DNA from 4 places in the Actinacidiphila sp. bgisy144 genome. Region 4 is predicted to be linked to each of the others. Evidence: riboswitches for the same ligand, from Rfam matches in the RefSeq annotation. Region 4 holds a riboswitch; each other region holds the start of a gene.
What was found. Region 4 has a riboswitch for cobalamin ahead of AC3EVP_RS13150 (cobalamin biosynthesis protein). Riboswitches for the same ligand answer to the same signal wherever they lie in the genome.
Positions count from the first base shown of each region.

Region 1 (7,761 bases), on a different contig from region 4:
GGACCTGCCGCGGCTCCGGGATGCCCGCGTGCTTCGGGGCCGTCAGCCCTTGGCGCCCTTGGGCACCGCGTTCATCACGTCGCTGCCGCTGCGCAGCACGTCCTTGCAGTAGGAGACGTAGCCGGTGTTGTCGACGTACTTCGCCGAGACCCAGTTGGAGTTGTCCCGCAGCAGGTACCAGATGTCGTTGCCCTCGATGTTCTGGGCGCGGACCTTGCAGCGCAGGCCGACCTGCTGGCGGTAGGCGAGCGAGCCCTTCACGGAGGAGTCCGTGCTGGGGAACTGGCGCTGGACGACGCCGTTGCCGGCGACGACCGTGCCGTAGGGCTGGGCCGGGGCGGCCGGGGCCGCCTGGGCGGCGGTGGCGCCCAGCAGGGTGGTGCCGAGCGCCGCGGCGGCGGCCAGCGCGCCCGCGGCGGTGACGATGCGGCCTCGGAGGGTAGGAAGAGCAGCGGATGTCGCCAAGGGACTTCTCCTGTTCCTGGGGTGCGGTGAGACGCATGGGGCACCGCAGAAGCTACGCCGCACGCTCCGGGGACAAGGTGGGGAAATCGCCGCGTTCAGCCGAACGTGCGAGCCGCGCTCACCCGTCTGCGGACCCGTCCCCGGCCACCCGGCCGACCGGTCCGGGGTCGGTGCCAGGTCCGGTGCCGCCGCCGGGGCCGCCGCCAGGTACGGGCCCGGCCAGCCAGGGATCGGCGTCGAGCACGTGGTGGAACAGCGCGCGGGCCTCGTCCGCGGACAGATCGTGGTTGCCGCGCACCGCCTCGTCGAGCCAGACCCGGAAGGCGGCGACCGCGCGCGCCACCAGCAGGCGGGTGTGCAGGCCGGGCTCCGCGGCGCCGCCGTGCCGGTTGCGCACCTGCCGGGCGAACCGCTGCTCCTGCTGCGGCAGATGCCAGAACGCGTCGAACCGCCGGTCGGCGGAGCTGGTGATGATCCGCCGGTACAGGCCGAGTTGCCGCCGGTGGGCCAGCGCGTAGTCCGCGAGGTCCAGCATCGCCGAGCGGACCGCCTCGCGTTCGCCGGACCCGGCGGGTGTGGCGGCGAGCGACTGGTCGAGCCGCGCCGTCATCTCCTGGAGCGGCACGTTCAGCAGCTCCTCCTTGGAGGCGAAGTAGCGGAAGAAGGTGCGCCGCCCGATGTCGGCGGCCTCGCAGATGGCGGCCACGGTCACGTCGTCGTATCCGTGCTCGCCGAAGAGCCGGAAGGCGACCTCGATCGTCGCCGCGCGGTTGTCCGCGCGCTTGCGTTCGCGCATCCCGTCGATGTGCGCCTCCTCGGTGTACGGCCGTACGTCAACGATCCGATTGAATCCTATGCACGTTCGTGGCACCGTATGCCACATGGCACCGTGTGCCACAAATTCCGCGCGGGCCGCCGGACGGCCGCGCAGGCCAGGGCACGTCCAGAGCGAGGAGCAACCGTGGTGAAGAACTCGGAGCACGCCCCCGAGGCGTCGGAGGCGGCCGCCGACGGCGACGGCCGGGCCGGCTCGCGGCCCGGCTGGCAACCGGCCGAGATCGCCGCGCTCGCGGTGGTCTCGCTCGCCGGGCTGCTCGCCTCGCTCACCCAGTCGCTGCTGATCCCGGTGCTGCCGAAGATCACCACCGACCTGCACAGCACCACCGGCGACGTGCAGTGGCTGCTGACGTCCACGCTGCTGGTCGCGTCCGTCGCGGTGCCGGTGGCCGGCCGGCTCGGCGACCTGTACGGCAAGAAGGTCACGCTGATCGCGGCGGCGGCCGCGCTCTGCGTGGGCTCGCTGGTCTCCGCGCTGAGCGACGGCCTGGTGCCGATGATCGTCGGCCGCGCGATCGTGGGCGTCTCGATGGCCGTGATCCCGCTGGGCATCAGCCTGTTGAGCTCGATCCTGCCGCGCGAGCGGGCGTCGGCGGGGATCGCCCTGGTCAGCGCGATGCTCGGGATCGGCGGCGCGCTCGGGGTGCCGATGGCCGCGTGGATCGGCGAGCACGCCGACTACCACCTGCTCTTCTGGATCTGCGCGGCCGGCGGCGCGCTGTCGGTGCTCGGCACCTGGCTGCTGCTCAGCGAGCCGCCCGGGCGCTCCACCGGCCGGCTCGACCTGCCGGGCACCGTGGTGCTCGCCGGCGGCCTGGTCTGCCTGCTGCTGCCGCTGAGCCAGGCGTCCAGTTGGGGCTGGTCGTCGCCGACCACGATCGGCCTGCTGGTCGCCGCGGCGGTGCTGCTGGCCGGGTTCGTGGTCTGGGAACGCCGCGCGGCCTCGCCGCTGGTCGACGTCCGGGTCAACGCCGCGCCCGCGCTGCTGCTGACGAACGTCGCGTCCGTCTGCGTCGGCTTCGCGCTGTTCGCCACACTCATCGGCACCGCCTCCTACGTGGAGGCGCCGCGGGTGACCGGCTACGGCTTCGGCTCGTCCGTGGTGGTGGGCGGCCTGTGCCTGCTGCCCAGCGGCGTGGCGATGCTCATCCTGTCGCCGGCCTCGGCGGCGATCACCAACGCGGTCGGGCCGAAGATCACCCTGGCCATCGGCGCGACCATCGTGGCGGCCGGCTTCGTGGTGCGGATCGCGCTCACCGGCCACCTGTGGGAGATCATCCTCGGCACCAGCATCGCCGGGGCCGGCACCGGTATCGCGTACGCGGCCATGCCCGCGCTGATCAACCTCGCCGCGCCGCGCTCGGCCCTCGCGGCCGCCAACGGCCTCAACTCGCTCTTCCGCTCCGTCGGCAGCTCGCTGGCCAGCGCGGTCGGCGGCACCCTGTTCGCCTCGCAGGTGATCGTGCTGGGCGGCCAGGCCATACCCTCCCTGCACGCCTACCGGCTGCTCTTCGGGATCTGCGCGGGCGCGGCCCTGCTCGGCGCCCTGATCGCGCTGACGGTGCCCACCTCGCCGCAGGAGGAGGAAGCCGCGCAGGCGGAACCGGTACCGGCCTGACGTTCCCCGCCTGATGCTCCCCCGGCCGGGTGGAACACCCCGGCCGGGAGCGCCGGGACGGGAAAAGGGGCGGCCCGGCGGCACCCGCGCGATCTATGCTGGCGGGTGCAGCTGGTTCGCCCCTGCCCGCCAGGCAGGCGCGTCGCAAGAGGGAACCCGGTGGGAATCCGGGACTGCCCCGCAGCGGTGAGTGGGAACGACCGCCGTCAGACGCACTGGGTCCGCCTCGGACCTGGGAAGCGACGGCCAGTAGGTGTCTGCCCCCGGCAGGCGTGCCCGCGAGTCCGAAGACCTGCCCGTTGCCCGTACGCGACCGTTCGCGTGCGGAAGTCCCGGTGACCTCGTGGGCGGGTCGGCGTACATGGGCAGGCAGGTGGACGAGCGCGCGCCGTCGTCGGTGCGCCGGGTCCGTACCGGTCCGGTGTGCCGCCTTCGCACCCTCGTCCCGTCGCCGGGATGCCAGGGAGACATCTCGCGAAGGAGAGTTCCGTGTCAGCGAAGTCCGCAGCCGCGGCAGCACGGGCCACCGTGTACGGCTACCCCCGCCAGGGACAGCACCGGGAACTGAAGAAGGCCGTCGAGGGCTACTGGAAGGGCCAAGTCGGCGCCGACGCCCTCCGGCAGACCGCCGCCGGCCTGCGCCGCGCCAACTGGCGGCAGCTCGCCGGGGCCGGCCTCCACGAACTGCCCACCGGCGACTTCTCGTACTACGACCACGTGCTCGACACCAGCGTCATGGTCGGCGCCGTGCCCGAGCGGCACCGCGCGGCCGTCGCCGCCGACCGGCTCGACGGCTACTTCGCGATGGCCCGCGGCACCCAGGACACGGCGCCGCTGGAGATGACGAAGTGGTTCGACACCAACTACCACTACCTGGTGCCCGAGTTGGGTCCGGACACCGTCTTCCGCGCGGACTCCTCCCAGCAGGTCGGCGAGCTGCGCGAGGCCCTCGCGCTCGGGTACGACGCGCGGCCGGTGCTCGTCGGCCCCGTGACCTACCTGCTGCTCGCCAAGGCCGCGCCCGGCGCGCCGGCCGGGTTCGAGCCGCTGTCCCTGCTGGACCGGCTGCTGCCGGTGTACGCGGAGGTGCTCGCCGACCTGCGGGCCGCCGGCGCGGCGTGGGCGCAACTCGACGAGCCCGCCCTCGTGCAGGACCGCACGCCGGCCGAACTGGCCGCGGCCGAGCGCGCGTACCGGTCGCTGGGCGGCGCCGCCGACCGGCCGAAGCTGCTCGTCGCGTCCTACTTCGACCGGCTCGGCGAGGCGCTGCCGGTGCTGGCCGCGGCCCCCGTCGAGGGCCTGGCGCTGGACTTCACCGGCCCGGCCGCCGCCAACCTCGACCACCTCGCCGCCGTCGGCGGGCTGCCCGGCAAGCGCCTGGTCGCCGGTGTCGTCGACGGCCGCAACATCTGGATCAACGACCTCCAGCGGTCGCTGTCCACGCTCGGCACCCTCCTCGGCCTCGCCGACCGCGTCGACGTCGCCGCCTCCTGCTCGCTGCTGCACGTGCCGCTGGACACCGCGCTCGAACGGGACATCGACCCGCAGGTGCGGCGCTGGCTGGCCTTCGCGCGGCAGAAGGCCACCGAGGTCGCCACGCTCGCCAGGGGCCTGGCCGAGGGCACCGGCAGCATCGCGGGCGAACTCGCCGCCTGCCGCGCCGCCCTCGCCTCCCGCGCGGCCTCCCCGATCACCCGCGACCCCGCCGTACGCGCCCGGGCCGCGGCGGTCACCGACGCCGACGCCCACCGCGCCCAGCCGTACCCGGAGCGGGCCGCCGCCCAGCGGGCCCGCCTCGGGCTGCCGCTGCTGCCGACCACCACCATCGGCTCCTTCCCGCAGACCGCCGAGCTGCGTACCGCCCGCGCCGACCTGCGCGCCGGGCGGATCGACCCGGCCGGCTACGAGGAGCGGATCAGGGCCGAGATCGGCGAGGTGATCTCCTTCCAGGAGCGGACGGGCCTGGACGTGCTGGTGCACGGCGAGCCCGAGCGCAACGACATGGTCCAGTACTTTGCCGAGCAGCTCACCGGCTACCTCGCCACGCGGCACGGCTGGGTCCAGTCCTACGGCACCCGGTACGTGCGCCCGCCGATCCTGGCCGGGGACATCTCCCGGCCCGGGCCGATGACCGTGCGCTGGACCTCCTACGCGCAGTCGCTGACCTCGCGGCCGGTCAAGGGCATGCTCACCGGCCCGGTCACCATGCTCGCCTGGTCCTTCGTCCGCGACGACCAGCCGCCCGGCGACACCGCCCGGCAGGTCGCCCTCGCCCTGCGCGACGAGGTGGCCGACCTGGAGGGGGCCGGGACGGCGGTGATCCAGGTCGACGAGCCGGCGCTGCGCGAGACGCTGCCGCTGCGCGCGGCCGACCGCCCCGCCTACCTGGCCTGGGCGACCACGGCCTTCCGGCTCACCACCGCGGCGGCCGGCCCGTCCACCCAGATCCACACCCACATGTGCTACGCCGAGTTCGGGGACATCGTGCAGGCCATCGAGGACCTCGACGCCGACGTCATCAGCCTGGAGGCCGCCCGCTCCCACATGCAGGTCGCCACCGAACTCGCCGGCCGCGGCTACCCGCGGGAGGCGGGTCCGGGCGTCTACGACATCCACTCGCCGCGCGTACCGGACGCGCAGGAGGCGGCGGCCCTGCTGCGCAAGGGACTTGAGGCCATCCCGGCCGAGCGGCTGTGGGTCAACCCGGACTGCGGCCTGAAGACCCGCGGCTGGCCCGAGACCCGGGCGTCCCTGGCCCACCTGGTGGCGGCCGCCCGCACGGTCCGGGCGGAGCTGGCCGCGAACTGACCTGGCCCGGCCGCGGGTCGGGGGGCGAGGGCCCGCCGGTCCGCGGCCGGGCGCCGGGTCACGGCCGGGTGCGGCGCAGCAGGTAGGTGTCCATGATCCAGCCGTGCCGGGCGCGGGCCTGCGCCCGGACCTCCCGGATGCGGTCGGCGACCTCGGCGAGCGGGCCGGCGACCAGGATCTCGTCCGGGGTGCCGAGGTAGGCGCCCCAGTAGATCCAGACGCCGTCGCCCTCGACCTGGGTGAAGGACTCGTGGGCGTCGAGCATCACGACCACGTCGCTGTCCACGCCGCCCTCCTGTCCGGGGAAGATCTCCGGGAGGCGGCGCGCGGGGGTGATGTGGACGGGCCGGCCGACCTGGTTCAGGCCGATCCGGTGCCGGGCGGCCAGCGCGGAGACGCTGCTGATGCCGGGCACCACCTCGACGTCGAAGGCGACGGTGCCGCGGGCGGCGATCTCGTCGAGCATGCTGAGCGTGCCGTCGTAGAGCGCCGGGTCGCCCCAGACGAGGAAGGCGCCCGCCTGGCCGGGCGCCAACTCGTCGCGGATCAGCTGCTCGCAGGCGTCGGCGCGCTTGGTCCGCCAGTCGTGTACGGCGGCGGTGTACGCGCCGCGCCCGGCGGCCGCCCGGTCGCGCGGCGGGTCTTCCGTCTCCACGATCCGGTGCGGCCGATCGGAGTGCTCCTCGATCACGGCCCGCCGGAAGTCCGTCAGGGACGCCTTGACCGGCCCCTTCCCGATCAGGAAGAAGACGTCGGCGCGGCGGATGGCGCGCACCGCGCCAAGCGTCAGGTGGTCGGGGTCGCCGGCTCCGATGCCGATGACGAGGAGGTGGCGCTGCTCCGTGCTCATCTGCGGGCTATCCAGGTGGTCGGTGGAGAAACCGCTGGTCCGCGGCAACCGCGCGCCCGCCGGGGGCGCGCTGCACGAAGCGTACGCTGCGCCGCGCCGCGCCCGTCAGCGGGCCGTGGCGTCCCAGGCCGTGCCGGACACATCCCGCCTGCCCGGCGGGGCCCGGCACGCACGCTCCCCCTGCCTCCGGCGGGAGGCGCCCCCAGCGTTGCCGGTCGTCGGCGCGGCCCGCCGCGCTCTGTTCCCCAGCGCTTCGCCTGGGCTATCCCTTTCCTCCGCCGTGCGATCGGGGGGCCTCACGCCGGAGGCCACGGGGGATGGTGCGTGCCGGGCCCCCGCCCGTGGGGCGGGACGAGACTACGGGTCAGGCACGGTCCGGCCGCCCGTCACCGCCCGGCCGGGGTCTTCTCGCCGGCCTCGATCGGCACCGGCAGGTGGTTCTCGGCCGGCGGCAGCGGGCAGGTGGCCAGGTCGGTGTAGGCGCAGGGGAGGTTGGCGGCCCGGTTGAAGTCGATCAGGACGGTGCCGTCGGCGTCGGGCGCGGCCAGCGACAGGGAGCGGTTGGCGGCGTAGGTGGTGACCCCGGAGGTGGCGTCGGTGAACAGCACCAGCAGGCTGCCGGGGGTGCGGCCGTTGAACGCGGTGAGCCGGTGGGTGGTGCCGTCGAGCTCGAACTCGACCTCGCCGGGGGCGTCGTAGACGTGCTGGAGGCCCTCGACGGCGGCGCCGACGGTCGTCGGGCGCGGGGCGTCGAACGGCAGGTAGCGGCCGGTGCGGGCCCAGCGCGGGTCGGGGGCGTAGGCGGGGGTGCCGGTGAAGTCGCGCAGCAGGGCGTTGTCGGGGTGGCGGGGGCGGAGGATGTCGTGGCCGCCGCGCTTGGCGATCTCGATGACGGCGTCCCCGGCGGTGGGGAAGAGCCCGTCGCGTTCGGCGATCACGCCGAACGCGTGGCGGCCGCGCAGGACCTGGCCGTCGAGGGTCAGCTCCTCGCCGTCGGCGAGGTCGACCACCACGCCGTCCTCGGTGGCCGACCAGGCGCCGGGCGCGTCGGGGAAGCGGGTGGGCGTGGCGTCGAGCCAGCGCAGGCTGGTGACGGCGAGGAAGCCGTGCGGGTCGGCGAGGACCCGTTCGTGCGCGGTGTGCCACTCCTCCCACTGGCGGGTGAAGGTCTCCTGCGCGGTCG
Region 1 is NZ_JBYIRM010000044.1:8,972-16,732, forward strand. It holds gene AC3EVP_RS33505 (SH3 domain-containing protein) at 43-465, opposite strand; gene AC3EVP_RS33510 (TetR family transcriptional regulator) at 584-1,261, opposite strand; gene AC3EVP_RS33515 (MFS transporter) at 1,427-2,920, shown strand; cobalamin riboswitch at 3,016-3,234, shown strand; gene metE (5-methyltetrahydropteroyltriglutamate--homocysteine S-methyltransferase) at 3,410-5,728, shown strand; gene cobF (precorrin-6A synthase (deacetylating)) at 5,787-6,578, opposite strand; gene AC3EVP_RS33530 (DUF1684 domain-containing protein) at 6,965-7,761, opposite strand, start outside.
Region 1: it holds a riboswitch for cobalamin, as region 4 does, so the genes downstream of both, metE (5-methyltetrahydropteroyltriglutamate--homocysteine S-methyltransferase) here and AC3EVP_RS13150 (cobalamin biosynthesis protein) in region 4, are expected to answer to the same signal.

Region 2 (7,761 bases), on a different contig from region 4:
TACGGCTCTCGGTCGCGCACGCGGCACCCGTCGGCGGCTTCACCGGCTGGCGGCAGGCGATGCCGGTCACCCAGTGGGCCGTGGTCAAACCGGCCCCACCCGCAGGACCCGTAGGAGGGGCAGACGTATGACCGTGTACTTCATCGGCGCCGGGCCCGGCGCCGCCGACCTCATCACGGTGCGCGGCGCGCGGCTGCTCGCCTCCTGCCGGGTCTGCCTGTACGCGGGGAGCCTGGTGCCGCGCGACCTGCTCGCGGACTGCCCGCCCGGCGCCGAACTCGTGGACACCGCGCGGATGGATCTCGACGCCATCACCGAGGCGCTGGTGCGCGCGCACCGCGACGGCCACGACGTGGCGCGGCTGCACTCCGGGGACCCGTCGGTGTTCAGCGCGGTCGCCGAGCAGATGCGGCGGCTCGACGCCGCCGAGGTGCCCTACGAGGTGGTCCCCGGGGTGCCGGCGTTCGCCGCCGCGGCGGCCGCGCTCAAGCGGGAGTTGACGGTGCCGGCGGTCGGGCAGACCGTGATCCTCACGAGGGTGGCGCAGCGGGCCACGCCCATGCCGCCCGGGGAGGACCTGCCGACCCTCGCGGCCAGCGGTGCGCTCCTCGTGCTCCACCTCGCGGCCGGGTACGCCGAGCGCGTCGTCGCCGAACTCCTGCCGCACTACGGTGCGGACTGCCCCGCCGCGGTGGTCGCCTACGCGAGCCGGGCGGACGAGGTCGTCCTGCGCGGGACCCTCGCCACGATCGCCGGCCAGCTCGCGGAGGCGGGCATCCGCCGCACCGCCGTCATCATCGTCGGGCGCACCCTGGGGGCTTCCTCCTTCCCCGACAGCCACCTCTACTCCCCCCTCCGGGGGCGCCCCTGACCCCCGCCCACCCCGTCCCCTGCGGTCGCGGGACCACCCCCCGGCGGTGGCTCGTCGCGCAGTTCCCCGCTGCCCTCACCCGTTGCCGGGCGGATGCGACAGGTAGCTGGCAGCGGCGAGCAAGCTGAACAGGGGCGCGGGGAACTGCGCGATGAGCCACGACGCACCGGCAGGCGCACACGCACCGCAGGGGGCAGTCGCTCGGGTGTTCCACGTGGAACATTAGGGTGGCCCCGTGCATGTGCTGGTGCTCGGAGGTACGACCGAGGCGAGGCAACTCGCCCGGCTCCTGGCCGCGCGCGAGCGCACCGTGACGTCGTCGCTCGCCGGGCGCGTGGCGGCCCCGACCCTCCCGGAGGGCAACGTCCGGATCGGCGGCTTCGGCGGCGTCGAGGGAATGGCGCGCTGGCTGCGCGAGCACCACGTGGACGCCGTGGTGGACGCGACGCACCCCTTCGCGGAGCGGATCAGCGCCAACGCCGCGGAGGCGGCCACCCGCACGGGAGTGCCGCTGCTGGCGCTGCGCCGCCCCGGCTGGACCCCGGTCCCCGGCGACGACTGGCGCTTCGCGGACTCGCTCGCCCAGGCCGCGCAGTTGCTGCCGGACCTGTCGGACCGGGTGTTCCTGACGACCGGCCGCAGCGGCCTCGCGGCCTTCGCCGGGCTGGACGGCCTGTGGTTCCTGGTGCGGTCGGTGGACCCGCCGGAGGGCGAGGTGCCGCGGCGGATGACGGTGCTGCTGGACCGGGGCCCGTACACGCTCCAGGGGGAGCGGGAGGTGCTGCGGGAGCACCGGATCGGGGTGCTGGTGACGAAGGACAGCGGGGGTGCGGCGACCGCCGCGAAGCTGGTGGCGGCACGGGAGGCGGGGCTGCCGGTGGTGGTGGTGCGCCGGCCGCCGGGGGTGGCGGGGGTGGAGGTCGCCCAGGACGTGGAGCGGGCGGCGCGGTGGGTGCGGGAGCGGGTGGGCTGAGGGCACGGCGGCGGGTGCGCGGTGCCCTCAGCGCTGCGGGTGGTCCGGCGCCCGGGGGAGGGCGCCGTCAGTCCCGGGGGTAGGTCCGCGGCGTCCAGACGACCTGCTCGCCACCCCCGCGCACCACGGTCCTGGTCTGGGACGACCCGACGATCAGCAGGGTGCGCATGTCGACCTCGTCCGGGTCCAGTTCGGCGAGGCGGACGATCCGCACCCGCTCCCCCGGCCCGCCGACGTCGCGGGCGACCACCACGGGCGTGTCGGGAGCACGGTGCTCCAGCAGGAGTTCGCGCGCCTTGGCCACCTGCCAGGTGCGGCTCCTGGAGCCCGGGTTGTACAGCGCCAGCACCAGGTCCGCGGCGGCAGCCGCCCGCAGCCGCTCGGCGATGACCTCCCACGGTTTGAGCCGGTCCGACAGGGAGACGGTCGCGTAGTCGTGGCCGAGCGGCGCACCGACCCGCGCGGCCGCCGCGTTCGCCGCGGTCACACCGGGCAGCACCCGTATCGGCACGTCCTGGTACGGCGGTTGCGAGGCCGCCTCCACCACGGCGGTGGCCATCGCGAAGACCCCCGGGTCGCCGCCGGAGACCACGGCCACCCGTCGTCCCCTGCGGGCCAGGTCGAGGGCGAACTCGGCGCGCTCGGCCTCCACCTTGTTGTCGCTGCCGTGCCGCCGCTGGCCGGACCGCACCGGCACCCGGTCCAGGTAGGTGGTGTAGCCGACCAGGTCGTCCGCGGCGGCCAGCGCGCCGCGCGTCTCGGGGGTCAGCCACAGCGGCCCGGCCGGACCGGTGCCCACGACCACGACCTGCCCGCGCCCGCCGCCGTCGGCGTCCGCCTCGGACACCGCCGCGGGTACGGCCGTCCGCGGCTCCGTCGCGCCGCCCCGGCTCGGCAGCACCGCCACCGCGAAGTACGGCACCGACTCCGGGTCCACCTCGGCGAGTTCCGCGGTCCGCTCACCGGCCATCGTGGCCCGCTCGACGTACCGCGCGTCCGCCAGCCGCCCCGAGCGCTCCAGCGCCCGCCGCACCGCCGGGAACGTACGGCCCAGCTTCAGCACCACCGCGGTGTCCGCCGCCGCCAGCCGCGCGGCCAGCTCCTCCTCGGGCAGCGTGCCGGGCAGCACCGTCAGCGACTCCTCGCCCTCCACCAGCGGCGCCCCCAGCCGCGCGGCCGCGCCCGCCATCGACGTCACCCCGGGCACCACCTCCGTCGGGTACCGGTCGGCCAGCCGCTTGTGCATGTGCATGTACGACCCGTAGAAGAGCGGGTCGCCCTCCGCCAGCACGGCCACGCTGCGCCCCGCGTCCAGGTGCGCCGCCAGCCGCGCCGCGGCCTGCTCGTAGAACTCCTCCATCGCACCCTGGTAGCCGCCGGGGTGGTCGGTGGTCTCGGTGGTGACCGGGTAGACGAGCTGCTCCTCGATCTGGCCCGCGCGCAGGTACCCCGCCGCGATCCCGCGGGCGATCGACCGGCCGTGCCGCGCGCTGTGGTACGCCACCACGTCGGCCGCCGAGATCACCTCCACGGCGCGTACGGTCAGCAGCTTCGGGTCGCCGGGGCCCAGGCCGACCCCGTAGAGCCGCCCCACGCTGTCGGATGCGGCCGTCTCGTGGGCCGCTGACGGACGGCTGCTCATTCTTCCTCGCTCGCGATCGCGTTGAGCGCGGCGGCCGCGATGGCGCTGCCGCCGCGCCTGCCGTGCACCACCAGGTGCTCGAGGGCCGACGGGTCGGCGGCCAGGGCCTGCTTCGACTCGGCCGCGCCGACGAAGCCGACCGGGACGCCGATGACCGCGGCCGGCCGCGGGCCGCCCGCGGCGACGAGTTCGAGCAGCCGGAACAGCGCGGTGGGCGCGTTGCCGACCGCCACGACCGCGCCCTCCAGCCGGTCCCGCCACAGTTCCAGGGCCGCCGCGGTGCGGGTGGTGCCGAGTTCCGCGGCGAGCGCGGGCACCGACGGGTCGCCCAGCGTGCAGATCACCTCGTTGTCCGCGGGCAGCCGCTTGCGGGTCACCCCGCTGGCGACCATCGCGGCGTCGCAGAGGATCGGCGCCCCGGCCCGCAGCGCCGCGCGGGCCCGCGCGACCACGCCGGGCGAGTACGCCAGGTCGGCGACCAGGTCGACCATGCCGCAGGCGTGGATCATCCGCACCGCGACCTGGGCGACGTCCGCGGGCAGCCCGCCGAGGTCCGCCTCGGCGCGGATCGTGGCGAAGGACCGGCGGTAGATGGCCGCACCGTCCTTCTCGTACGCGTAGGGGTACGCGGAGCCCGGGGGGACCGGGGGCACAGGGGGCACGGTGGTCTCGCTCATTCGGTCGGCGCGCCGCGGCGCGCGGCCGCCACGGTGGCGGCGAGGTCGGCGGGCCGGGGGTGGGCGCTTCGCAGCGGGGCCCCGGTACGGAAGAGGTCCACACGGTAGCCGTTCGAGGTGGCGACGACTTCGACGCGGTCGGGGGTGCGGGGGCGGCCGCAGGTGCGGGAGCAGCCGGACCAGTGGACGGGGAGGGGGCGGGGGGTGGCGCCCCCGGGTTCCCCGCTCCCGGGTTGTGTGCCCTCGGGCTGTGTGTCCCCGGGTTCCCCGCTCCCGGGGGTGGGGCGGGAGGGCTCGGCGTCCCCGGGTGCCGGGTGGACGAGGGCCGCCGCGTCCGCGCGGACGTCGGCGAGCGACTTCGCGCAGCCGGGCCGCCCGGCACACGCGCTCACGCCCACCCACGGGGAGCCCGGGTCCGTCACCAGTCCGGCCGCCGCGAGCGCGGCCAGCTCCGCCCGGGCCCGGTCGGCGGGCACCCCGGGGACGACGGCGCCGCGCCACGGGGTGAGCCGCAGTTGCGCGGCCGGGGTGCGGGCGGCGAGCGCGCACAGGGCGCGCCACTGGTCGGGGGTGAGGCGGCCGAGGGGGGCGAGGACGGAGAGGGCGAGGGGGCCGCCGGGGGCGGCCGGGTGCGGGATGGGGCCGAGGGCGGGGGAGGCGGTGTGTGCGGCTTTCCCCCGGGTGCCGGCGGGGGAGGCGGCGGGCGGGGCCGCGGTGGTGGCGGGCGGTGCGGTGAGACGGCCGGCGAGGTCCGCGGTGAGGGCCGCGCCGCGGTCGGGCAGGTCGGCCACCCGCCACGCGGTGGGCTCGCCGCCGCCGTCGGGCGTGGCCGCGGCGAGGAAGCCCTCCGCGGCGAGCAGTGCGGCCCGGGGCGCGTCGGCGGCGGGAAGGCGGAGGGCCGCGTTGCGGCCGATCCGCAGCAGCGCCGTGCCGTCCGGCGCCGCGCGCAGCGTCACGTCGGGTCCCAGGGCCGCGACGTCGCCGCGCCCGTCGTCCAGCGCGAAGAGGAACCGCCCGGACAGCGCCGCGGCCGCCGCGCTCCCGCACAGCAGCCCGTCCAGCTCCCGCAGCCAGCCCCCGACGTCCAGGTGCCCCTGTCCGTCCAGGCCCGACAGCGGCGACGCCACGACGTTCCGTACCCGCTCGTGCGCCGCCGACGGCAGCAGCCCGGCCGCGCCCAGCAGTTGGGCCAGCTCCGCCCCGCAGCCCGCGGCCAGGCCGCGCAGTTGGACGTTGCCGCGCGAAGTGAGATGGACATCACCGTCGCCGAACCGCCGGGCCGCCTCGCCCAGCCGTTCGGCCTGCGCCGCGCCGAGCACACCGCCCGGGACGCGGACCCTGGCCAGCGCGCCGTCGTCGGCGGTGTGCAGCCGAAGGGCCCCCGGGCAGGCGTCCGCCCGGCCGCGCGGGGCCCGGGCGCCTTCCCCTACCGCCGCGTTGACGTCCGCCGGGCATGCGTCGGCGGCCGGCCGCGGCGGCTGGACGGGCTGGTCGGGGGCGGTGGACATGGCGGCGAGCATACCGACCGTGCCACAAATCGGGTCATCTGCCGAATGCCTACGGCGCTTACTATGCTCCCCGTGCGGACCTTCCGGTTCGCCATTGCCGCAGACGGCGACAGGGGAGGAAGCCCGGTGCGAATCCGGCGCGGTCCCGCCACTGTGAACTTGGCCACCGGTGCCTCCGGCGGTCGAGCGAGCCAGGAACTCCCGCCGTCCGACACCACCCGGGGCGCGGACACCCCGAGGAAGGGTTTTCGTTGTGACCGGATCATCCGAGTTGCCCCGTTCCGCCGACTCCAGCACCACCGCCCCGGTGCGGGGTGCCGAGGAACTGCCCCCGGCCGAAGCGCCTTCGCCCGCCGGTGAGCAGGGGCTCGGCGGGCCGCATCCCGAACGGGTGCTGCTGCTGAGCACGTCGGACACGGACCTGCTCAGCGCTCGGGCGGCCGGGGGACCGGTGGCGTACCGGTTCGCGAACCCGACGCGGGTGGACGTGGCGCTGCTGCCGGAGCTGCTGGAGGGCGTCGGCCTGGTCGTCGTACGCCTGCTGGGCGGACTGCGGGCGTGGCAGGAGGGGCTGGACGCGCTGCTGGCGACGTCCCTGCCCGTGGTGGTGCTCAGCGGCGAACAGGCGCCGGACGCCCAGCTGATGGCGGCGTCCACGGTGCCGGTGGGCCTCGCGGCCGAGGCCCACGCGTACCTGGCGCACGGCGGCCCGGCCAACCTGGAGCAGCTCGCCCGCTTCCTGTCCGACACGGTGCTGCTCACCGGCCACGGCTTCGAACCGCCCGCGCCCGCGCCCTCCTGGGGCCCGCTGGAGCGTACGGCCGCCGCGGCGCCCGCGGACGCCCCCGCCGTCGCCGTGCTCTACTACCGCGCCCACCACATGAGCGGGAACACCGCGTTCGTCGGCGCCCTGTGCGACGCGATCGAGGCGGCCGGGGCCCGGGCGCTGCCGTACTTCGTCGCCTCCCTGCGCACCCCCGAGCCCGGACTCGTCGCCGAACTGTCCGCCGCCGACGCGATCGTCACCACCGTGCTCGCCGCCGGCGGCACCCGCCCCGCCGACGCGTCCGCGGGCGGCGACGACGACGCGTGGGACGCGGGCGCGCTCACCGGCCTGGACGTCCCCGTGCTCCAGGCGCTGTGCCTGACCGGCTCGCGCGCCGCGTGGCTGGCCAACGACGAGGGCGTCTCCCCGCTCGACGCGGCCACCCAGATCGCGGTGCCCGAGTTCGACGGGCGGCTGATCACCGTCCCGTTCTCGTTCAAGGAGGTCGACGCTGACGGCCTGCCCGCCTACGTCGCCGACCCCGAGCGCGCCGCCCGCGTGGCCGGCATCGCCGTACGGCACGCCCGGCTGCGGCACATACCCGCCGCCGACAAGCGCCTGGCCCTGGTGCTGTCCGCGTACCCCACCAAGCACTCCCGCATCGGCAACGCGGTCGGCCTCGACACCCCCGCCAGCGCGATGGCCCTGCTGCGCCGCCTGCGCGAGGAGGGCTACGACTTCGGGCCCGACCCCGTCCCCGGCCTCGACGCGCCGTCCGACGGCGGTCCCTCCGACGTCACCCCTTCCGACGGCTCCCCCCTCCACCCCGGCGACGCCCTCATCCGCGCCCTCATCGACGCCGGCGGCCACGACCAGGACTGGCTCACCGAGGAGCAGTTGGCCCGCAACCCCGTCCGGGTCCCCGCCGCCGACTACCGCCGCTGGTACGCCACCCTGCCGCGGGAACTGCGCGACGCGGTCGAGGAGCACTGGGGCCCGCCGCCCGGCGAGCTGTTCGTCGACCGCAGCCGCAACCCCGAGGGCGACATCGTGCTCGCCGCCCTCCGCCACGGGAACCTGCTGGTCCTCATCCAGCCGCCGCGCGGCTTCGGCGAGAACCCGATCGCGATCTACCACGACCCCGACCTGCCGCCCTCCCACCACTACCTGGCCGCGTACCACTGGATCGCCGCCCCCGCCGCGGACGGCGGCTTCGGCGCCGACGCGATGATCCACCTCGGCAAGCACGGCAACCTGGAGTGGCTGCCCGGCAAGAACGCCGGCCTGTCGGCGGCCTGCGGCCCGGACGCGGTCCTGGGCGACC
Region 2 is NZ_JBYIRM010000005.1:186,820-194,580, forward strand. It holds gene cbiE (precorrin-6y C5,15-methyltransferase (decarboxylating) subunit CbiE) at 1-131, shown strand, start outside; gene cobM (precorrin-4 C(11)-methyltransferase) at 128-871, shown strand; gene AC3EVP_RS08155 (cobalt-precorrin-6A reductase) at 1,107-1,844, shown strand; gene AC3EVP_RS08160 (precorrin-2 C(20)-methyltransferase) at 1,912-3,486, opposite strand; gene AC3EVP_RS08165 (precorrin-8X methylmutase) at 3,483-4,163, opposite strand; gene AC3EVP_RS08170 (hypothetical protein) at 4,160-5,671, opposite strand; cobalamin riboswitch at 5,756-5,878, shown strand; gene cobN (cobaltochelatase subunit CobN) at 6,063-7,761, shown strand, end outside.
Region 2: it holds a riboswitch for cobalamin, as region 4 does, so the genes downstream of both, cobN (cobaltochelatase subunit CobN) here and AC3EVP_RS13150 (cobalamin biosynthesis protein) in region 4, are expected to answer to the same signal.

Region 3 (7,761 bases), on a different contig from region 4:
GGCGCCGCGCAGCGGGCCGCCGGCCAGCAGCAGCCCGGTCAGCGCGCGGGCCCGCGCGGCGGCCTCCGGGCGGGCCGCGGCGACCATGCGGGCGGCGCCGGCGAGCGCGGACGCGGTGTTGCCCCGCAGGACGTGCGGGGAGACGCGGGAATCCGCGCAGGCCGCGGTCAGTTCGCGGACCGGGCCGGAGAGGACCGCCGCCGCGAACGCGTCCGCAACCCCACCAGTCTCCGCGGGCCCGGTCTCCGCCGGGGCGGGCGGGTCCGCCGCGCGGCCGGGCAGCCCCGGCAGGGCCAGCGGGTAGGGGCCGCCGAGCGCGGGCTGCCAGCGCAGGTCGGACAGCCGTACGGCGCCGGGCACGTGCCCGTACAGCACGGCCAGCGCCAGGTAGGGGGAGAGCAGCCGGGCCACCAGGCCCAGGTGGGTCACGGACGCGGCCACCCGCTCCTCGACCGCGTCCGGCTGCTGCCCGCCGCCCGCGGCCAGCACCCCGCGTACGGCGGCCACGCGGGCGGCCAGTACGCCGCTGCCGTCTGCCAGCTCGGCCATCGACCGCCAGCCGGAGCCGCCGCCGGCCGCGTCGGCCGCCGCAGCGCTCTCGACCGCGAAGAACGGCCCCAGCTCCGCCAGGGCCGCTCTCGTCTCATCGCCGTGCACGGCGCCACCCTGCCGCGGCAGGGTGAGGTGGCGCGCCGAGGCGCCCCCTCACGCCTCCACCGGGCCGACCCGGGGCGCCCGCGCGGCGCGGCCGGTCGGCGAGGCGCTCAGCACCCGCTCCGAAAGCGGCCCGAAGACCAGCGCGATCGCCGACCACAGCAGCAGCTGCGCGGCCACCGAGTACAAGCGGAACCGGAACAGCACGTCCGCAGGGAAGCCCGGGTAGACGATCCGCCCCGCCGGGTCGGTCAGCGGCTGAGGTGTCTCCGTGGCGTGGTCGCCGTACTGCTCGCGGTTGGCGGCCAGGTGTCCCAGCGCGGGCAGCAGGCCGATCACGACGCAGATGGCGGCCACGAAGGCCGCACCGGCCAGCAGCGTGGCGTTCCACGTGCCGAACCGCCCCTGGAGCCGCCGCCCCAGCCACACCGCCAGCGCGAGCAGCGTGATCGAGCAGACCACCATGACCAGGTAGAGCCCGGTGCGGGCCTTGATGGTGTCCTCGTGCCCGATCGCGGGCGGGTTCGCCGGGTACTTCACGAACGGCACCAGGTAGAAGCCGAGGAAGCCGCCGCCGGCCACCAGCAGCGCCAGCGTGCGCGGCCGGACGCCGCCGACCCGCCCCAGGCACACCGTGTAGACCACCGCGAAGAGGGCGCCCATCGCGGCACCGAAGAGGACCAGGCCCACGCCCATGCCGACATCGGCCTGGACGGTGCGGCTGAACAGGTCGGGGCCGTCCGGCGAGACCGGCAGGCCCGCGGCCTTGTCTAGGGCGCTTTGCGCCGCGTCCCGGCCGCTCTCGTAGCTGATCGCCCGGTTGATCTGCGGTTCGGCGAAGATCCGTGCGAAGACGAACGCGAGCAGCCCGCCGATCGCGCCGGCGAGCACGCCGCGCAGTACGAGTCGTTTCTCCATGTCGAGTTGTCCGCCTGCCTGTTGTCGTCAGTGGCAGGGGAAGCCGAGGAAGTGCCGCGCGTCGTGCACGAACTCGTGGATGTGCATGTCCCGGCCGAAGACGGACACCGCGCCCTGGTCGACGCCGATGAAGTAGTAGGCGGCCAGCGCCAGGAGCGCGCTGCCGACCAGCCAGAGCACCGCCTTGGAGACGGGCAGGACGACCGGCGTGGCCTCGGTCGACGAAGGGGTGGACACAGAACTCACGGGTGGGGCCTCCTTCGGGGATACAGCGTCCCTCGGTTCGAGTGGGGCGGCGTGACGGCGGAGTATCTGACTCCCGGACGCCCCCAGAGGCGACCGGTACACAGTGGCGCGACCGTGCCGGAGTTCCACCGGCTTCCTCACACCATCACGAACGACCAGCGTACGGGCGGGCGAACCGGCACGTCAACGCATGTCACCTGCTTCCCGCCACACCGCGCGGGGGCCGCCGCGCCGCCGGAGGCGGCATCAACTCCCCGACCAGCGCCGCCACTTGATCCACCTCGATGAGGAAGCCGTCATGCCCGTACGGCGAGCGGATCGTCCGCGTCCGGTCCGCGCCCGGGATGCCCGCCGCCAACTCCTCCTGCTGCGCGGTCGGGTAGAGCCGGTCGGAGTCGACCCCGGCCACCAGCGCGGGCGCCGTGACCCGCCGCAGCGCCGCCGCGGTGCCGCCCCGCCCGCGCCCCACGTCATGGGCGTTCATCGCCTCGGTGAGCACCACATAGCTGCCCGCGTCGAACCGGCGCACCAGCTTGTCCGCGTGGTGGTCGAGATACGACTCCACCGCGTACCGGCCGCCGTGCCAGGGCAGTTCACCGCGCTGCGGGTCCCGGCCGAAGCGCGCCCGCAGTTCCGGCTCGCTGCGGTACGTCAGGTGCGCCAGCCGGCGGGCCTGGCCGAGACCGGCGTGCGGGCCGCCGCCCGGCCCGGCGCCGTGGTAGTCGCCGCCGCGCCAGGCCGGGTCGGCCCGGATCGCCCGCAGCTGCACCGACGCCCAGCCGATCTGCTCGGCACTGGCCGCCGCCGGGCAGGCGAGCAGCAGCAGCGCGCCGACCCGCTCCGGGCGGCCGGCCGCCCACTCCAGCGCCCGCATGCCGCCCATCGACCCGCCGACCACCAGCGCCCACCGGTCGATGCCCAGCGCGTCCGCCAGGCCCGCCTCGGCCGCGACCTGGTCGCGCTGGGTCAGGAACGGGAAGGCGCCGCCCCACGGCCGCCCGTCCGGCCGGGCGGTGGCCGGGCCGGTGCTGCCCTGGCAGCCGCCCAGCACGTTGGGCGTCACCACGAAGAAGCGGTCGGTGTCCAGCGCCCGGCCCGGCCCGACCAGCGCGTCCCACCAGCCGGCCGTGGGATGGCCGGGCCCGGCAGGGCCGGCGACGTGGCTGTCCCCGGTCAGCGCGTGCAGCACCAGGACCGCGTTCGAGGCGTCGGGCGCGAGGCGGCCCCACGTCTCGTACGCCAGCCGCACCTCCGGCAGTTCGCCGCCCGCCTCCAGCGCGAGCGGCCCCGGGGCGCGGTGCCAGCGCCGCCGCCCGGGCGGGTCCCCCGGCCGCCACGCCCCGGAGGCGGGCGGCGGGAGGACCCCGCCGGCGGGTTCCGGGGCGGCGCCGGCGGGCGATCCGGCGCCGGGGACCGGCGGCGTGCCGGGCACGGTCAGGACGCGCCCTTGGCCGCGCGGAACCCTGCTTCCAGGTCCGCCTTGAGGTCCGCGACGTTCTCGATGCCGACCGACAGCCGCACCAGGCCGGGCGTCGCACCGGTCTGCGCGAGCTGCGCCTCGTCGAGCTGGCTGTGCGTGGTGGAGGCCGGGTGGATGATCAGGCTGCGCACGTCGCCGATGTTCGCCAGGTGGCTGAAGAGCCGCACCGCGTCCACGAACCGCCGGCCGGCCTGTGCGCCGTCGCGCAGTTCGAAGGCGAGCACCGCGCCCGCACCGCGCGGCAGGTAGCGCTGCCCGGCCTCGTACCAGGGGCTGGAGGGCAGGCCCGGGTAGTGCACCGCCGCGACCTCGTCGCGGGCCTGGAGCCACTCCGCGAGCTCCTGCGCGTTAGAGGAGTGCCGCTCCAGCCGCAGGGACAGCGTCTCGACACCCTGGAGCAGCAGGAACGCCGAGTGCGGCGACAGCGCCGGGCCGAGGTCGCGCAGCAGCTGCACCCGCAGCTTGACCGCATAGGCGCCGGGGCCGAGCGCCGGCCAGTACTGGAGGCCGTGGTAGCTCGGGTCGGGCGCGGAGAAGTCCGGGAAGCGGTCGGCGTGCGCCCCGAAGTCGAAGCTCCCGCCGTCCACGACCACACCGGCGATGGTGGTGCCGTGGCCGCCGAGGAACTTCGTCGCCGAGTGCACCACCACGTCCGCGCCGTGCCGCAGCGGCTGGAGCAGGAAGGGCGTCGGCACCGTGTTGTCCACGATCAGCGGCACCCCCTCGGCGTGCGCCGCGTCCGCCACGGCCTGGACGTCCAGCACGTTGCCGCGCGGGTTGCCCAGCGTCTCGGCGAAGAACGCCTTGGTGTTCGGCCGCACCGCCGCCCGCCACGCGGCGGTGTCGTCCGGGTCGACGAAGGACACCTCGACGCCGAACCGCGGCAGGGTGTGCTTGAAGAGGTTGTACGTCCCGCCGTACAGCGACGAGCCGGCCACCACGTGGTCGCCGGCGCCCGCCAGCGTCAGGATCGCCAGGGTCTCCGCGGCCTGGCCGGACGCCAGCGCCACCGCGGCGACCCCGCCCTCCAGTGCGGCGATCCGCTGCTCGAACACGTCCTGGGTCGGGTTGTGGATGCGGGTGTAGATGTTGCCCGGCTCGGCCAGCGCGAACAGGTCCGCGGCGTGCTGGGTGTCGCGGAAGACGTACGACGACGTCTGGTAGATCGGCACCGCCCGCGCCCCGGTCGCCGGGTCGGGCACCGCCCCCGAGTGGACCTGCCGGGTCTCGAACGACCAGTTCGGCTCCTCGGTGGCGGCGGCGACGGCGGTCTCGGGTGTGTGCCCGGCGGTCACGGCGTCGACGGGCTGCTGCTCGGTCATGGTTCTCCCTGTGCTGGGGCGCGTACGGGTGGCGCTGCGGGTGTCCTGCAGAGGTGCGCGCGGGTACGCCACCGGCGCCCGCGGGGCCGTACCCCCCGGGGGTGGACACCGGGGGCGGGGCGGGGCGTTGACGACGGCGGAGGCGTACGGCGCGAGGCGTACGGCGACGGTCCGGCGGTGCGGCGGACGTCAGCGCGCGCCGGGACACCCCGTGGTCGTGACGCGCGCGTAGTCCACGTGGCGGCGCTTCACGAACGGGGTCATGCGGCCCATGGAAGCACGGCCGGGCGCGGCTGTCCCGGCTGCGGCGCAGGCTTAACACGGCGTTGGTATTCGCCGCCCCCGGCCCGCCCCGGGCCAGCGCGCGGGTCTGCTCAGCCGACCGGGGCGAGGCGCTCGGCCAGCGCGGTCAGAGCGGGGCCGAGCGGCAGGTCGAGGCGGAGCGCGGCCAGGTCGTCGCCCCGGGTGGGGCCCTGGTTGACGATGGCCACCGGGGTGCCGTGCTTGGCCGCGTGGCGCGCGAACCGCAGCCCCGACATCACCGTGAGGGAGGAGCCGGCCACCAGCAGCAGCGACGCGGCGTCCACCAGCGCGTAGCTCGCGTGCACCCGGGGGAGCGGCACCTGCTCGCCGAAGAACACCACGTCGGGCTTGAGCACGCCGCTCCCGCACACCGCGCAGCCGACCGGGCGGAAGGACGCGACGTGCTCGGCGGGCAGCTCCGCGTCCCCGTCGGCCGCGATCCGGGCCGCGAGCGCGCGAAATCCCGGGTTCGCCGCGTCCAGCCGCTCGGCCAGGTCCGTACGCGGCCCGCGGGCCCCGCAGTCCAGGCAGACCACTGCGTGCAGGCTGCCGTGCAGCTCGACCGCGTCGGCCGTGCCCGCGGCGGCGTGCAGCCCGTCCACGTTCTGCGTGACCACGCCCGTCACCAGCCCGGCCGCGGCCAGCCGCGCCACGGCCCGGTGGCCCGCGTTCGGCCGGGCCCCGGCGATCGACGGCCAGCCGACGTGGCTGCGCGCCCAGTACCGGCGGCGGCCCTCCGCGCTGCCGGTGAACTCCTGGTACGTCATCGGGCTGCCGCGCCGCCGCCGGCCGGTCTCGCCGCGGTAGTCGGGGATGCCCGACTCCGTGGACAGCCCCGCCCCGCTCAGCACCACGACGCCGCCGCGCGACACCAGCGGCAGCAGGGGCGCCAGCGCCGCCAGGGCCTCGGCGCCGATCCCTGCGTCCGTGCCGATGCCCGCGTCCGTGCCCGTGCCTGCGCCCACGCCGGTGTCCATGCCGGCAGCCTACGTCCGCGGCGGCCCGCCCCGAGAGGCGGAAACCGCCGATCTGCGCGATGATGGAGTACTGCCCTGGGGAGGTGTGTGCCCATGGAGGAGTACCCCGCCGTCTACGAACTGGTCTTCCAGGCCCCCGCCGTCGAGGACGACGTCGTCGTCGTCCACCGCACCGACGCGTCGGGCGCGGGCGGCTACCCCGTCTACGAGGACGAGACCGGCATCGTGCGTGCCGAGATCAGCGCCGAGGGCGAGGTCCGGATGATGGCCAGTGGCGGCCACCAGCAACCGGTGCCGCCGCACGCGGTCCGGGCGGCCTGAGGCCCGCCCCCGACGGCCGGGCCGGGCACGGCAACAGCGCCGTGCCCGGCCCGGCCGTCGGCATGCCGCCGCCGCTCACCCCTGGCGCCCGGCGCCGTCCACCAGCACCGCCCGGTCGCGCGCGGCCACCACGGCCGCGGACAAGCTCGCGATGTCGTACGCGCCGTGGTGCCGGCGGCCGTTGATGAAGAACGTCGGCGTGCCGGAGACCCGGCTCAGGTCCGCCGACTCCACGTCCCGCGCGACCCGCGCGGCGCCCTTGCGGGCCTTGAGCGCGTGCCGGAACCTGTCCACGTCCAGTCCCAGCCGGTCCGCGTGCCGGAGCAGGTCCTTCACGCCCAGCTCGTCCTGGCTGGTGATGAGCAGGTCCCGCATCTCCCAGAAACCGCCCTGGAGCGCGGCCGCCTCCGACGCCTCCGCGGCGAGCTGCGCGTGCGGGTGCACATCGGTCAGCGGCAGGTGCCGCCAGACGTAGCGCACGTCCCCGAAGTCGGCGAGCAGCTCGCGCACCACGCCCTCGGCCTGCCCGCAGTAGGGGCACTCGAAGTCGCCGTACTCGACCACGGTCACCGGCGAGTTGAGCGGGCCGCGCACATGGTCCAGCTCCGGGTCGACCGGCTCGGCCAGGTCCACCACCGACTGCGCCGTGCCCAGCAGCGCCCGCGCCCGCCGGGCCGCCGGCAGCCGCGAGGTGACCAGCGCGACCACGGACGTGCTCAGCATCGCGAAGACCACCGCGCTGAGCACCCCGATCTTCGCCTCGTCCAGCTGCTGGCCGGTGAACGCCAGCGTCGCGATCAGCAGCGACACGGTGAAGCCGATCCCGGCGATGGTGCCACCCCCGGTCACCGCGCCCCAGCCGACCGGCGGGCGCATCCGGCCCCGGCTGAGCCGGGTGGCCAGCGCGGTGGAGCCCACGATGCCGATCGGCTTGCCCAGGCCGTACGCCAGCAGGATGCCCAGCGTGATCGGGGAGGTGTACGCCCGCGCCAGCAGCGAGCCGTTGATCTCGATCCCGGCGTTGGCGAGGGCGAACAGCGGCACGATCACATAGCTGGACCAGGGGTGCCACAGCCGCTGCAGCCGGTCGTTGGGGGACAGCGCGGAGGCCAGGCCGAGCCGCGCCTCCCGCTCCAGCTCGGGCGTGGGCTGCTCGCGGAAGGACCGGAACAGGCCGCTGGCCCGCTCCAGCGCCTCGCGCGGCGCCGGATACGCGAACGCCAGCAGGCCGATCACCAGGCCCACCACCACCGGGTCCACCCCGGAGTGCACGAACGCCGTCCACGCCGCGATCCCGAGCACCGCGTACGGGCCGCCGCGCCGTACCCCGGCCCGCCGGATCACGGCCACCACCGCCAGCAGGCCGATGCCGACCGCCAGCGGGGTCCAGGAGATGTGCTCGCTGTAGGCGACCGCGATCACCGCGAGCGCCACGAAGTCGTCGACCACGGCCACGGTGAGGATGAAGGTGTGCAGCCGGCGCGGGAAGCGCGCGCCGAGCAGCGCGAGCATGCCCAGCGCGAACGCGGTGTCCGTGGAC
Region 3 is NZ_JBYIRM010000012.1:111,064-118,824, reverse strand. It holds gene AC3EVP_RS16285 ((2Fe-2S)-binding protein) at 1-657, opposite strand, end outside; gene AC3EVP_RS16280 (CbtA family protein) at 706-1,572, opposite strand; gene AC3EVP_RS16275 (CbtB domain-containing protein) at 1,600-1,818, opposite strand; cobalamin riboswitch at 1,858-2,013, opposite strand; gene metX (homoserine O-acetyltransferase MetX) at 2,012-3,250, opposite strand; gene AC3EVP_RS16265 (bifunctional o-acetylhomoserine/o-acetylserine sulfhydrylase) at 3,253-4,620, opposite strand; gene AC3EVP_RS16260 (NAD-dependent protein deacetylase) at 4,995-5,900, opposite strand; gene AC3EVP_RS16255 (DUF6296 family protein) at 5,994-6,221, shown strand; gene nhaA (Na+/H+ antiporter NhaA) at 6,297-7,761, opposite strand, start outside.
Region 3: it holds a riboswitch for cobalamin, as region 4 does, so the genes downstream of both, AC3EVP_RS16275 (CbtB domain-containing protein) here and AC3EVP_RS13150 (cobalamin biosynthesis protein) in region 4, are expected to answer to the same signal.

Region 4 (7,761 bases):
CGGCTGCTCGGCACCTGCCGCCGCGCCCGCGCCCGCGCCGGGCTGCGGGGATGCGGGTTCGGCGCCGGTGTCGGGGGCCGAGTCGCCGGCCTCGGGGCCCGCGGTGTCCTCGCGCTGCGGCGGCACCCCGCCGCCCCCGCCGGGGCCGTCGCCGCCCGGGCCGCCCTCGGGGCCGCCGTCCGGGCCGGGGCCGCCGTCAGGATCGGGGTCGGGCTCCGGGTCGTCGTCCGGGCCCGGGCGCTCGTCCACGTCGTTCGCCGCCTGCTCGGCCTCCTGCCGGGCCTGCTCCAGCGCCTCGTCCAGCTTCTGCTCGTCCAGCCCGGGCGCGTCGAACGGGTTGCGGCGGCGCCGGTGCGGCAGCGCCAGCAGCGCGGCCTGCCGGACGTCGTCGGCCGTCACCTCGGTGCGGCCCGCCCACGCCGCCAGCGCGGTCGCGGTACGCGCCATCACGATGTCCGCGCGCATCCCGTCCACCTCGAAGGCCGCGCAGGTCGCCGCGATCTGCCGCAGCACCGTGTCGCCGAGCACCACCGACGGCAGCAGCGCCCGTGCGGCCGCGATCCGCTCCCGGGTCCGCCGCTCCTCCTCCGCCCACCGCGCGGCGAAGGCCGCCGGGTCCGCGTCGTAGGCCAGCCGGCGGCGCACCACCTCCACCCGCTCGTCGGTCTCGCGGGAGGCGGTGACCTCCACGGTCAGCCCGAACCGGTCGAGCAACTGCGGCCGCAGCTCGCCCTCTTCGGGGTTCATCGTGCCCACCAGCAGGAAGCGCGCCGCGTGCCGCACCGACACGCCCTCGCGCTCCACGTAGCTCGCCCCCGTCGCGGCGGCGTCCAGCAGCACATCCACCAGGTGGTCGTTGAGGAGGTTGACCTCGTCGACGTAGAGCACACCCCGGTGCGCCTCGGCCAGCAGCCCCGGCTCGAACGCCTTCACGCCCTCGGCCAGCGCCCGTTCGAAGTCCAGCGCGCCGACGAGCCGGTCCTCGGAGGCGCCCACCGGCAACTCGACGAGCTTCGTGGCGCGCCGGGCGCCGGCCGGGTCCGGGTCGTGCGGCCCGTCCGGGCAGCCCGGGTCCGGCGCGGCCGGGTCGCAGCTGAACCGGCAGCCGGGCACCACCGCCACGTCCGGCAGCAGCGCGGCGACCGCGCGCACCGTCGTCGTCTTCGCCGTCCCCTTCTCCCCGCGCACCAGCACACCCCCCACCGCGGGCGAGACCGCGTTGAGCAGCAGGGCCAGCCGCAGGTCGTCCTGTCCGACGACAGCGGTGAACGGGTAGGTGATGCTCATGGCAGGATCGCTCCTTCGAGCGGAAGTCGTGGGTACGGGGCCGTGCGCGGCGCCTGCGGCGGTGCCTGGTGGGCGCGGGGCGGCGGTCTCACGGCGCCCCCGGCGGCAGGAACGGCAGGCCCTCCGGCGGGCCCTGCTCCACCAGCCGCAGCAGCGCACCGGTGTCGGCGTGCTCCTCGACCAGGTCCGCCAGCCGCTCCAACTGCTCCTCCCGCAGCGCCTCGAAGCGGGTGCCGGGCGCGGGCTCGAAGCGCCGCCCGGCCGCCGCGGCCACCTGCCGCAGGAACGCCCGCCGGAAGCCGTCGCTCTCCAGCGACCCGTGCCAGTGGGTGCCCCACACCGCGCCGACCCGGCAGCCGTCGAGGAACGGCTCGTCACCGCCGCGCACTTCGGCCACCCCGTGGTGGATCTCGTAGCCGCGCACCTGCTCGCCGTACTGCGTGCCCTCGGGGCGGGCGAGGGTCTTCTCCCGGGCGAAGCGGACCCGTACCGGCAGCAGGCCCAGCGCCCGGACCGTACCGGCCTTCGACTCCACCTCGTCGTCGATGCGCTCGGCCAGCAGTTGGAAGCCGCCGCAGATGCCCAGCACCGGGCGGCCCTGCGCCGCGCGCTGCCGTACCGCGTCGGCCAGGCCGCGCGCGTGCAGCCACTCCAGCGCGCGGACGGTGCCGCGGGTGCCGGGCAGCACCACCAGGTCGGCGTCGGCCAGTTCGTCCGGGCGGTCCACGAACCGCACCACCACACCGGGTTCGGCGGCCAGCGCGTCGAGGTCGGTGAAGTTCGACATCAGCGGCACCGCGGCCACCGCGACCCGCAGCACCTCCTCGCCGTGGGGCGCCTCGACCGCGGACTCGCGCACCGCGCCGCGCAGCGACACCCGCAGCCCGTCCTCCTCGTCGATGCCCAGGCCGTGCGCGAAGGGCAGCACCCCGAAGGTGGGGCGGCCGGTGAGGCCGCGCAGCATGTCCAGGCCCGGCCTGAGCAGCGAGACGTCACCGCGGAACTTGTTCACCAGGTAGCCCGCGACGAGTTGCTGGTCCTCCTGCGCGAGCAGCGCCGTCGTGCCGTAGAAGGACGCGAAGACGCCGCCGCGGTCGATGTCGCCCACCACGACCACCGGCAGCCGCGCGCTCCTGGCCACCGCCATGTTGACGATGTCGGTACGGCGCAGGTTGATCTCCGCGGGGCTGCCCGCGCCCTCGCAGACCACCGCGTCGTGCGTACGGCCCAGCTCCTGGAGGCAGTCCACCACGGTGCCGAGCAACTCCGCCTGCTTGCCGCCGTGGTAGCCGCGCGCGCTCAGCTCGCCGACCGGCCTGCCCAGCACCACCACCTGGCTGCGCTGCTCGCCGCCCGGCTTGAGCAGCACCGGGTTCATCAGCGCCGACGGCTCCACCCCGGCCGCCTGCGCCTGCATCGCCTGCGCCCGGCCGATCTCGGCGCCCTCCCGGGTCACGTACGAGTTGAGCGACATGTTCTGGCCCTTGAACGGCGCCACCCGCAGGCCCTGCCGGGTCAGCCACCGGCAGATCCCCGCGGTCACCACGCTCTTGCCGGTGTCCGAACCGGTCCCGGCGACCATCAGCCCCTTCACCGCGCACCCCTCGTGCCGGTCCGGCCGCGGGCCGCCGACAGCAGCACCGACGCGCCCAGCGCGAGCGCGCCGACCCGGCGGGACAGCCGCACCGCGCGCCCGATGTCGGCCGGCCGCGGCGGCCGGAACCCCGCGCCCAGCACCGGCCGGTGCTCGACCCGCCCCCCGTACGCCAGGGTGCCGCCCAGTCGCACCCGCAGCGCCCCCGCGAACGCGGCCTCGACCGGCCCGGCGTTGGGCGAGGGGTGCCGCGGCCCGTCCCGGCGCGCGGTGGCCAGCGCGCTGCCCGGATACGGCCCGGCCAGCGCGGCGAGCAGGGCGGTCAGCCGCGCGCCGGGGTAGCCGGCCGCGTCGTCCAGCCGGGCGGCCGCCCACCCGAAGCGCAGGTGCCGCGGGGAGCGGTGGCCGACCATCGCGTCCAGCGTGTTGGCGGCACGGAAGCCGACCAGCCCGGGCACCCCCGCGAGCCCGCCCCACACCAGGGCGCCGACCACCGCGTCCGAGGTGTTCTCCGCGACCGACTCCACCACCGCCCGCGCCAGCGCGTCGGCGTCCAGCGCGGCCGGGTCCCGCCCGCACAGGTGCGGCAGCCGGTCCCGGGCGGCGGCCAGGTCGCCGGCCTGAAGCGCCGCGCCGATCGTGCGGGCCTCCCGGGCGAGCGAAGTGCCGCCCAGCACCGACCAGGTGGCCGCCGCGGCCAGCGCCGCGCCCAGCAGCGGGCGGCGCCGGGCCGCCCGCTCGGCGACGGCGGCCGCGGCCACCGCGCCGCCCACGCACAGCGCCGCGTACGCGCTGCCGGCGCCCCGGTCGTCGCGCCACATCCGCTGCTCCAGGGCGCCGGCGGCCCGCCCGAACCCGGCCACCGGGTGGCCGCGGCGCGGGTCGCCGATCAGGAGGTCGCCGAGGAAGCCGAGTGCGGCGCCGTACGCGTAGGCACGGTGGCGGCCGCTCATGCCGCGGATATCCGGGTACCGGCGGCCGCCAGGGCGGGTGCCGCCTGCGTGCAGGGCATGGCGAAGTCCTCACTCAGGGTCCGCGCCCTGGCTCGACGTGACCGGCGGTGAGAGTCTCCTGGCTCCCGGATCAACGCACTCCCGGGCCTTCCCGCCGGCGTGCGCCGGCCGTGGCCTCCAGCTTCGGGAGTGCACTCCCCGGTGACAGTGGCGGGACCGCGTCGGATTCGCACCGACTTCCTCTCCTGCCGCCGCATTGCTCCCGGCAGTTCACCACGCCCGGAGAAACCCCGTCAACCGGGCCTGCCTGCGGCTTTGCGGCCCCGCGCCGGCAGGTGGGCGCGCGGCCGGCTCAGAGGGAGGCGTGCTCGGGAAGCAGCTCCTGGATGCCGATGCGGTGGTAGAACTCCGCGCGGATGCGGTCGCTGACCGCGGACACGACCTCGCTGCCGTCGCGGCTGGGATCGATGTGGGTGCGGAACGGCCGCTCGCCCTGCGGCAGTCCGACCACCCGGACGATCTCGTCCGCGACCTCGTCCACGGTCCGCCCCGCGGGGAAGAGGTCGGTGAGCGCCTGCGCCATGGAGTCGCGCACCGCGCCGTACGCCTCGTCGTACGCGGTGTCCCGTACGGTGTCGGCCGGCCGGGCCGCGTGGGCGAAGTGGTTGGTGCCCGACGGGTAGGCGCCCGGCACCACGATGACGGTGTCGATGCCGAACCGGACCAGCTCGGCGGCGTAGCTCTCGGCCAGTGCGTCCATGCCCGCCTTCGCCGCGAAGTACGGGGCGAGGAACGGCGGGTGGCCGCCGCGGGTGGAGGACGACCCCACCCACACCAGCAGCCCCTCGCCCTGGCGGCGCAGGTGCGGCAGCGCGGCGCGGTTGACGCGCTGGGTGGACAGGACGTTGGCGTCGTAGAGCGCGGCGAGCTGTTCGGGGGTGAACGCCTCGGCCGGGCCCAGCGCCATGTGGCCGGCGTTGTGGACGACCACGTCCAGCCGGCCCTGCTCGGCGGTGACCTGCTCGATCGCCGCGTCGACTGACGCCTGGTCCTGCACGTCCATCTCGATGCCGCGCACGTCCACGCCCTCCGCCTCTGCGTACGCGGCGAGTTCGGCCACGCGGGGGGCGTTGCGGTCGGCGGTGGCGCGCATGCCCGCGTAGACGGTGTGCCCGGCCCCGGCCAGGAAGCGGGCGGCGAGGTTGCCGATGCCGCTGGAGGCGCCGGTGACGACGATGACCTTCGGACCGGTGCGGTGTGTCGTGGCTGGTGTCATGGCTGTTCCTGCCTCCTAGATGATTCCGCCGTTGGCGCGGACGGTCTGGCCGTTGACCCAGTGGCCGGCGGGGCCGGCCAGGAAGGCGGCCACCTCGGCGATGTCCTCGGGGGTGCCCAGGCGCTCCAGCGGGGGCTGGGCCGCGAGGCGGTCGACGGTCTCCTGGTCCTTGCCGGCCATGAACAGCGGTGTGGCGGTGGGCCCGGGGGCGATCGCGTTGACGGTGATGTCCCGGCCGCGCAGCTCGCAGGCGAGGATCAGGGTCAGCGCCTCGACGGCGCCCTTGCTGGCGGTGTAGGCCCCGTAGCCGGGGAACTGGAGCCCCACGACGGAGGTCGAGAGGTTCACGATGGCCCCGCCCGCGCGCAGCCGGCGGGCGGCCTGCTGGTCGACCACGAAGCTGCCGCGGATGTTGGTGCGGTGCACCGCGTCCAGCTCCGCGAGGTCCAGGTCGACGATCGGCTTCAGCCGCATCACGCCGGCGGTGTGCACGACGGCGTCCAGACCGCCGAAGGCGGCCTCCACGGTATCGAAGGCGGCGGCCATGGCGTGCTCGTCGGCGACGTCGCCGCCGACGGTGACGGCCCGGCCCCCGGCGCCCGTGATCTCCGCGGCGAGCGCCTCGGCGGCGGCCTTGTTGCCGGCGTAGTGGATGCCCAGGGCGTACCCGTCGCGGGCGAGCCGCCGGACGACGGCCCGGCCGATGCCACCGGACCCACCGGTGACCAGGGCGACGCGGACAGGGGTGGCGCTGGTGGACATGGCGTCCTCCTTGTTTTCGTCGATACGATCTGACGAGATCAACGATAACACAGATGGGGATCGATGATTCGGTCAGAGTGTTATCGGCGAAAACAGGAGAGGGGCCCGCGGGCGCCGGCATGCGAACAGCCCGCCGCCGGGACCCAGGTGGCGGGTCCCGGCGGCGGGCCGGGTGACGGCGGAGGGAGGGTGCGCTCAGCTGGCTATGAGGTGGATGCCGTAGGCGACGGCGGCGGCGCAGGCGGCGAAGCACAGGTAGGCGCCGGTGCGCGTCAGGAGCGCGGTGCCCTGGGCGGACGAGGGGCGGGAGAGCCCGACGATGCCGAGCGTGAAGACCCCGACGAGGCCGACGGTGGACAGCAGTGTGACCGCGAGGACCGTGCCGAGCGCGTGCCAGTCGATGCTCATGGCGTGCCCTTTCAGACCGTGGTGGGAGCGGAGGCGGGAGGCGGGACGGGGGAGGCCGCCGGAACGGCGGGCCCGGGGGCGGGTTGCGGCTCGGCCGCGGGCTCGGACGCGCTGTCGACCACGGTGACCGGGACGACGTGGACCGCGGGGGTGAGGTGGACGGCCGGTGCGGCCGGGACCGGGATCGTGGCCGGGACGGGGGCCTCGGCGGCCGCGGCGTCGTTGACGTTCGCGTGCGTGACCGGCTTGCGGCGGGCCGCCGTACGGACCACCGCGCACACCGCGAGGCCGATCACGCCGACCGTGGTGACCCCCCAGGTCCCGCGGTCGGCGAGGTAGGCCGCGGCGCCGGCGACCAGCCCGGCCGCGGGAAGGGTGAGCGCCCACGCGGCGACCATGCGCCCGGCGGTGCCCCAGTGGACCACCGCCCCGCGCCGCCCGAGCCCGGCCCCGAGTACCGACCCGGAGCAGACCTGCGTCGTCGACAGCGCGAACCCCAGGTGCGAGGACGCCAGGATCGTCGCCGCGGCGCCGGTCTGCGCCGCGAACCCCTGCTGCGGCTGGATGTCGGTGATGCCGCGGCCGACGGTCCTGATGATCCGCCAGCCGCCGATGTACGTGCCCAGCGCGATCGCGGTGCCGGCCGCGCAGATGACCCACAGCGGCGGGTCGGACCCGGGCGCGAGCGAACCGCCGGCGATGAGCGTGAGGGTGATGACGCCCATCGTCTTCTGCGCGTCATTGGTGCCGTGCGCGAGGGACACCAGCCCGGCGGAGGCGATCTGCCCGACCCGGTAGCCGCGCGAGGTGGCCGCCGGATCGGCGGCGCGGCCGAGCCGGTAGGTGAGCCGGGTGGCGAGCATCGAGGCGAGGCCGGCCACCACGGGCGCGGCCACTGCCGGAATGATCACTTTCATGACGACCGCGTCCCCGTGCACGCCGTGCGCGCCGACCGAGACGAGGGTGGCGCCGATCAGTCCGCCGAAGAGCGCGTGCGAGGAGCTGGAGGGGAGCCCGGCCAGCCAGGTCACCAGGTTCCACACGATCGCGCCGACCAGTGCAGCGAAGATCATCGCGGGTCTGATGCCGGCCGACTCGTCGATGATCCCGCCGGAGATCGTCTTGGCGACCTCCACCGACAGGAAGGCGCCGACCAGGTTGAGTACGGCTGACATGCCCACCGCGACGCGGGGTCCGAGGGCCCCCGTCGAGATGGTGGTCGCCATGGCGTTGGCGGTGTCGTGGAAGCCGTTGGTGAAGTCGAAGACGAGAGCGGTGGCGATCACGAGTCCGATCAGGAGCGTGATGTGTTCCATGGGCCCAGCAATCGTTCGGTCGGGCAGTGGCGAGGTGAACGTACGGAGCATTGATGAACGGAAGGTGAACTCGCGGCAGACTCGGGGTGCTGACATGAATCATCGGTGAACGCGGGGGGATCGGGAAGGGGTGCGGAGCGGTCGGGAGCGGTCGGCGCGACGCCC
Region 4 is NZ_JBYIRM010000009.1:47,339-55,099, reverse strand. It holds gene AC3EVP_RS13160 (putative cobaltochelatase) at 1-1,287, opposite strand, end outside; gene AC3EVP_RS13155 (cobyric acid synthase) at 1,376-2,869, opposite strand; gene AC3EVP_RS13150 (cobalamin biosynthesis protein) at 2,878-3,834, opposite strand; cobalamin riboswitch at 3,946-4,077, opposite strand; gene AC3EVP_RS13145 (SDR family oxidoreductase) at 4,187-5,110, opposite strand; gene AC3EVP_RS13140 (SDR family oxidoreductase) at 5,126-5,872, opposite strand; gene AC3EVP_RS13135 (hypothetical protein) at 6,068-6,280, opposite strand; gene AC3EVP_RS13130 (inorganic phosphate transporter) at 6,292-7,596, opposite strand.